DNA from 2 places in the Dickeya sp. CFBP 2040 genome. Region 1 is predicted to be linked to the other one. Evidence: predicted binding sites of a transcription regulator. Region 1 holds the regulator's gene; the other holds the start of a gene.

The links. Region 1 encodes ArgR, which controls arginine synthesis, uptake and breakdown. Its sites were predicted from a motif close to ANTGAATAAAAATACANT; they were not measured.
Region 2: argA (amino-acid N-acetyltransferase) is a predicted target of ArgR. The motif match lies at 1,895-1,912, and genes of this name have one in related genera.

Annotation. Positions count from the first base shown of each region.
Region 1 covers NZ_JAAVXH010000006.1:74,770-78,190, reverse strand. The annotation lists gene tsaD (tRNA (adenosine(37)-N6)-threonylcarbamoyltransferase complex transferase subunit TsaD) at 1-935, shown strand, start outside; gene argR (transcriptional regulator ArgR) at 986-1,456, opposite strand; gene mdh (malate dehydrogenase) at 1,949-2,890, shown strand; gene Dpoa2040_RS00590 (helix-turn-helix transcriptional regulator) at 2,963-3,244, opposite strand.
Region 2 covers NZ_JAAVXH010000014.1:27,175-30,595, reverse strand. The annotation lists tRNA gene Dpoa2040_RS01765 (tRNA-Met) at 207-283, shown strand; tRNA gene Dpoa2040_RS01760 (tRNA-Met) at 321-397, shown strand; gene amiC (N-acetylmuramoyl-L-alanine amidase AmiC) at 461-1,699, opposite strand; gene argA (amino-acid N-acetyltransferase) at 1,924-3,249, shown strand; gene ptrA (pitrilysin) at 3,382-3,421, opposite strand, start outside.

The sequences.
Region 1 (3,421 bases):
ACCAGCTTTACAGCCAGGTAAAACTTCATGCTGATTATGGCGGCGTGGTGCCTGAATTGGCTTCCCGCGACCATGTCCGCAAGACCGTACCATTGATTCAGGCAGCGCTAAAAGAGGCCGGGCTACAGCCTGGTGATATCGATGGCGTCGCTTATACAGCAGGCCCTGGTCTGGTGGGGGCGCTGCTGGTTGGTGCAACGGTGGGGCGCTCACTGGCGTTTGCCTGGAATGTGCCAGCCATACCGGTTCACCATATGGAAGGTCATCTGCTGGCACCGATGCTGGAAGATAATCCTCCCGCGTTTCCGTTTGTCGCGCTGCTGGTCTCCGGTGGTCATACCCAGTTGATCAGTGTTACCGGTATTGGCGAATACCGTTTGCTGGGTGAATCCATTGATGATGCGGCTGGTGAGGCGTTCGATAAAACCGCCAAGCTACTGGGGCTGGATTATCCTGGTGGACCGTTGCTGTCGAAAATGGCGCAAAATGGGAATGTGGGCCGCTTTGTCTTTCCCCGACCAATGACTGACCGGCCTGGTCTGGATTTTAGTTTCTCCGGCTTGAAGACCTTTGCTGCTAATACCATCCGTGAGAATGGCAACGATCCGCAGACACAAGCAGATATCGCACGTGCGTTCGAAGATGCTGTCGTTGATACTCTGGCTATTAAGTGTCGGCGTGCGCTTGATGAAACTGGGTTCAGTCGACTGGTGATGGCGGGGGGCGTGAGCGCCAACCGGACATTGCGCCAGCGGCTGGCGGACATCATGGTCAAACGGGGGGGCGATGTGTTCTATGCTCGCCCTGAATTTTGTACTGATAACGGCGCGATGATTGCGTATGCGGGGGCAGTACGGTTTGCTCATGGGGTAACGGGTGAGCTTGGTATTACCGTGCGACCGCGCTGGCCGCTGGCTGAGTTGCCCGCATTATGATGTTTTGGCTATTTCCTTCGCCCCGAACATATGACGGGGCGGAATGGACATTATAGTTCTTGTTCAAACAATACCAGTATGGCTTCATACAACTGCTTGACGCTAAAACCTCTGGCTGGAGTGGTGAAAATGGTATCATCTCCGGCGATAGTGCCGAGAATCCCTTCAGATTTGCCCAGCGAATCCAACAGACGTGCGATTAGCTGCGCCGCACCTGGACTGGTATGAATGACGACCACCGCATCGTTGTAATCTACATCCAGTACCAGATTTTTCAGTGGGCTGGTGGTGGTGGGAACACCTAACTCTGCTGGCAGGCAGTAAACCATTTCCATCTTTGCGTTACGGGTACGTACCGCACCAAACTTGGTCAGCATTCGAGATACCTTGGACTGGTTGATGTTATCGAAACCGTCGTCCTGTAACGCTTGTACAATCTCGCTCTGAGAGCTGAATTTCTCTTCTTTTAACAGCGCTTTGAACGCTTTAACCAGATCTTCTTGTTTAGTGGGATTACGCATTCTGCACCGTGTCCGGGAAATTATAGAAAACATAAGAACATTATGCATTTAAATGAATTTTTATGCAATATGAATGCGTATAAAACCGAATTATTGGACTGAGGCAACAGGTTATAAGTTTGGTGGAGCGATACTTTTCCAGGGTGTCAGAAAATGTGCTCCACATCACATAAAAGTAAAATAAATGTTATCAAAATGATGTTGTTTGGGGGCTGTTTGCAGGTGTAATGTAACATACCCGTTAATCAGTCGTGGGCTTATGTCGGGGCACGCCACAATGGCCTGTTACTTTAATTACCTTTCAGATATCAGGCAGATTGTTAGTTTATTATTAATCACATAGTGCGTTATCGCTGAGCACCAACTGATTGCAGCGGACCTATGTAGTGCCCATCTGAAAGCAGGTCTGGTTCCTGGCTTCTCTCGCGAGCATAAACGTTTTTAACTAAACGCATCCACGGTAATTTTACTTAACATAATAAGGAGTTTAGGATGAAAGTTACAGTTCTCGGAGCCGCAGGTGGCATTGGTCAAGCCCTTGCTCTTCTCCTCAAAACCCAGCTTCCTTCCGGTTCAGAGCTTTCTCTTTATGATATCGCTCCCGTTACGCCAGGGGTGGCTGTTGACCTGAGCCATATTCCTACCGACGTAAAAATCAAAGGGTTCAGTGGTGAAGATGCGACTCCGGCTCTGGAAGGTGCAGATATTGTGTTGATGTCTGCCGGGGTTGCGCGTAAGCCGGGCATGGACCGTTCCGATTTGTTTAACGTTAACGCAGGAATTGTGCGTAACCTGGTTTCTCAGATTGCCCGTACCTGCCCTAAAGCTTGTATCGGCGTCATCACCAACCCGGTCAATACCACGGTTGCGATTGCTGCCGAAGTGCTGAAAAAGGCTGGTGTCTATGATAAAAACAAATTGTTTGGCGTGACAACGCTGGACATTATCCGCTCGAATACTTTCGTAGCTGAACTGAAAGGCAAACAGCCGCAGGCTATTGAAGTACCGGTTATCGGCGGTCATTCCGGCGTTACCATTCTGCCGTTGTTGTCCCAGATTCCAGGCGTGAGTTTCACTGAACAAGAAGTGGCTGACCTGACCAAACGTATTCAGAATGCGGGTACTGAGGTTGTGGAAGCAAAAGCTGGCGGTGGGTCAGCAACATTGTCTATGGGGCAGGCTGCTGCGCGCTTTGGTCTGTCTTTGGTCCGTGCTCTGCAAGGTGAAAGCGGTGTAGTTGAGTGCGCTTACGTCGAAGGTGACGGCAAATATGCTCGTTTCTTTGCACAACCGCTGTTGCTGGGCAAAAACGGCGTAGCCGAGCGTAAAGATATCGGGACGTTGAGCGCGTTCGAACAACAGGCTCTGACCAGTATGCTGGATACTCTGAAGCAGGATATCGTGTTGGGCGAAGAGTTCGTTAACAAGCAATAATTACCTTCGTGTATAGCCCGTATTGCTGATGGGGCCGGAGTATATTCTCCGGCCTTTCTTTTGCCAGAAGTATTATTCGGGTTGTGGATCCGATTGTGGACGGATCAGTTTTTTGCGGTCGAGTAGTTCCTGTGTTTCAGGATCATAATAGCGACTGGGCCATATTTCTGATGGATGAATACCCAGCGCATCGGCTATTAACCATTCGCCTTTCGGCCATGGACGGGATAAGGCATTGGCTAGCGTGGAAGAGCTCAACCCGGCACCACGTGATACGGCAGCCAGCGTTGTCCCCTTCTTTCTCAGTGCCGCAATAATATCGGCGGGATGCCAGTCATTTTTCCTTGAATTCATAATCCTTCCCTTATTGCTATTAAGACGACAGCGTATTAATGGTATAACTAACAGCTAATGGTGAATGGTTTAGCTAACCAAAAGCCATTATTTGGAAATAATATAGCACCAATTTCCTTAATATTTCCAAATTAATTTCCAAATGGATCTGAATGAGCAACGAGTATCACTATCGGG
Region 2 (3,421 bases), on a different contig from region 1:
CGTGCTCTCTTTTACATGATTGTGAAACCACGCAAAACGATAGCAAACAGACGGGGGGAATAAAACGTATCGCGCCCAAACGGGTCACAGCAGTCTAAAAAACCAACACAATGGCGATAAATGCACCACCTGTAGATAAAAACGTAAACTATTTAAAAAAAGAGGTTGCATCAACGCAAACGCGGAGTATAGTGCGCATCCACGGACGCGGGGTGGAGCAGCCTGGTAGCTCGTCGGGCTCATAACCCGAAGGTCGTCGGTTCAAATCCGGCCCCCGCAACCAATTGATGTACCAGCATCATATAAAGAAAGAAGACGGACGCGGGGTGGAGCAGCCTGGTAGCTCGTCGGGCTCATAACCCGAAGGTCGTCGGTTCAAATCCGGCCCCCGCAACCAATAATCAGACACCCGAACGGGTGTTTTTTTATGCCTGTCGTTCAGCCAGTGCCAGCACGACAATCAGCGCGCCTGAGCCGCAAAATAGGACTTGATCCCCTCCAGAATGGATTGCGCGACCTGCTGCTGAAAATGGCTGGTACGCAGTTTACGCTCCTCTTCAGGATTGCTGATAAATGCCGTTTCCACCAGCACCGAGGGAATATCCGGCGCTTTCAACACCGCAAATCCAGCCTGATCGACGCTGTTTTTGTGCAGATGATTGACCTTACCCAACCGATGCAAAATTTCCTTACCAAATTTCAGGCTATCGTTGATGGTCACGGTTTGCACCATGTCAAACATGGTGCTGTCCAGATAGTGGTCACCGCTCAGGCTGACGCCCCCTATCAAATCAGATTCATTCTGGGTTTGTGCCAGATAACGTGCCGCCGAACTGGTCGCGCCTTTTTTGGATAACGCAAACACCGAAGAACCACGGGCAGCCCGGTTACTAAACGCATCGGCATGAATGGAAACAAACAAATCGGCACGCTGCTTGCGCGCTTTAGCCACCCGCACGTTGAGCGGAATGAACACATCTTCATGACGGGTCATGTAGACCTTCATGTTGTGCTCACGCTCAATAAGCGCTTTCAGGCGTCGGGCAATTTGCAGCACCACATCTTTTTCGCGGGTTCGGTTTTTGCCGATAGCGCCGGGGTCTTCGCCGCCGTGTCCCGGATCCAGCATGATAACCAGCGGCCTGTCTCGCCCCGCTTTGCCGTCTTTGGGCCTTTCCGGCACAAGCGTCCGCTCCAGCTCGCCTTTATTGTAATCCTCCAGCAACGCCAGCAGCGGGTCATCAGCATCATCGTAACGGCTGGCTGCGGGATACAAATCCATCACCAGACGGTTTCGAAAGCCAGCGACCGGTGCCAGCGTAAACAATCTGGGATTAACCTTTTGTCTTAACTCCAGCACCAGCCGCACGGTATTTTTGTCGAACTGCCCGGCACGCGCCGTCCTGATGACGGGATCTGGTCGCTCGAATTGCTGGCCTGCATTTTTCAGCACACTGTTTAACGAAACGTTTTCAATATCGACGACCAGTCGATCAGGATGTTCCAGCATGAACTGGCGGTATTTAAGCGGTTGACTCGACTCCAGCATCACACGGCTATAAGCGGAAGAAGGCCATACCCGCACAGCAATCACCTGCGAGGCGGCAGCTAGCCCAATGCCACTGACACTCAGTAACCAGGTGGCGGCGGCGCCCTGTAATAAATGGCGACGGGTCAGATGGTGCTTCGGCTCAGACATGTCACTCCATTAATGGCTAGAGAAATCATATAGATTGATGAAAACGTAAAAAACTTTAACCAATACACATCGGGCTGTCATGCAAAAATCATTTTTATGTTTTCTACTGTGATAGACAGATTTCTCTAAACTATCGGACCAGACTAAAAAGTTATCGCTTGCCTTTTGGTTTACGAGGAATAAAAATACGAAAATATCGAATAAAAATGCAAAGAGGGCTCGCAGTGAAGGAACGTAGTACAGAACTGGTTCAAGGCTTCCGCCACTCAGTTCCTTACATTAACGCACATCGCGGTAAAACGTTTGTCATCATGCTCGGCGGCGAAGCTATCGAACATGAAAACTTTACCAAAATCGTCAATGATATCGGGCTGTTACACAGCCTGGGTATCAAGCTGGTGGTGGTTTATGGTGCTCGCCCCCAAATCGATGCGAATCTGATGGCCCATCACTATGAACCTCGCTACCACAAACATACCCGCGTGACAGATAGCACCACGCTGGAACTGGTGAAACAGGCCGCAGGCATGTTGCAGTTGGATATCACCGCCCGGCTGTCGATGAGTCTGCTGAACACGCCGCTACAAGGCGCACACATCAATGTAGTCAGCGGCAACTTTATCATTGCCCAGCCGCTGGGCGTTGATGATGGCGTCGATTACTGCCACAGTGGCCGCATCCGCCGTATTGATGAAGAAGCGCTGCATCGCCAGTTGGACAGCGGCGCGATTGTGCTGCTGGGTCCGGTGGCGGTTTCCGTGACTGGCGAAAGCTTCAACCTGACCTCCGAAGAAGTTGCCACTCAACTGGCTATCAAGCTCAAAGCCGAGAAGATGATTGGCTTTTGTGCTTCTCAGGGGGTTACGAATGCCGAAGGCAGAATTGTGTCAGAACTGCTGCCGGATGAAGCACAACAACGTATTCAGTCACTGGAAGACGCCGGCGACTACAATTCCGAAATCGTACGTTTCCTGCGTGGTGCAGTGAAAGCCTGCCGCAGCGGAGTACGTCGCAGTCACCTGATTAGCTATCAGGAAGATGGTGCCTTATTGCAGGAACTGTTCTCCCGCGACGGCATCGGTACCCAAATCGTGATGGAAAGCGCTGAGCAAATACGCCGGGCGACCATTAATGATATCGGCGGCATTCTGGAACTGATTCGTCCGCTGGAACAACAGGGTATTCTGGTACGTCGTTCACGCGAGCAATTGGAAATGGAGATCGACAAATTCACTGTGGTGGTGCGCGATAACCTGACTATCGCCTGTGCCGCGCTCTATCCATTTACGGAGGAGAGTATCGGTGAAATGGCTTGTGTAGCGGTCCACCCGGAATACCGCAACTCATCGCGTGGCGATCAGCTGTTGCATCACATCGCCGTACAGGCGCGCCAGCAGGGGCTAAAACGCCTGTTTGTGCTGACTACCCACAGCATTCACTGGTTTCAGGAACGTGGGTTCCAGCCAGCGGAAGTGGCTGTGTTGCCGAAACGCAAGCAGGAGCTGTACAACTACCAGCGCCGTTCCAAGATTCTGGTCACCGACCTGTAACGTCAATTGTAACCTCAGTAACAACGCGTGGCTCATCGCCACGCGTTACTCACTTCTTCCCGTCTTGATTCTCGCTTTTGTCTCTCTCTGGCACATGTCTCCCGACACAGGCCTATTATCTCTCACCCATTCTTACTGGTTTTCCGTCTTTTTTTGCTCCATCGGTTTTAGT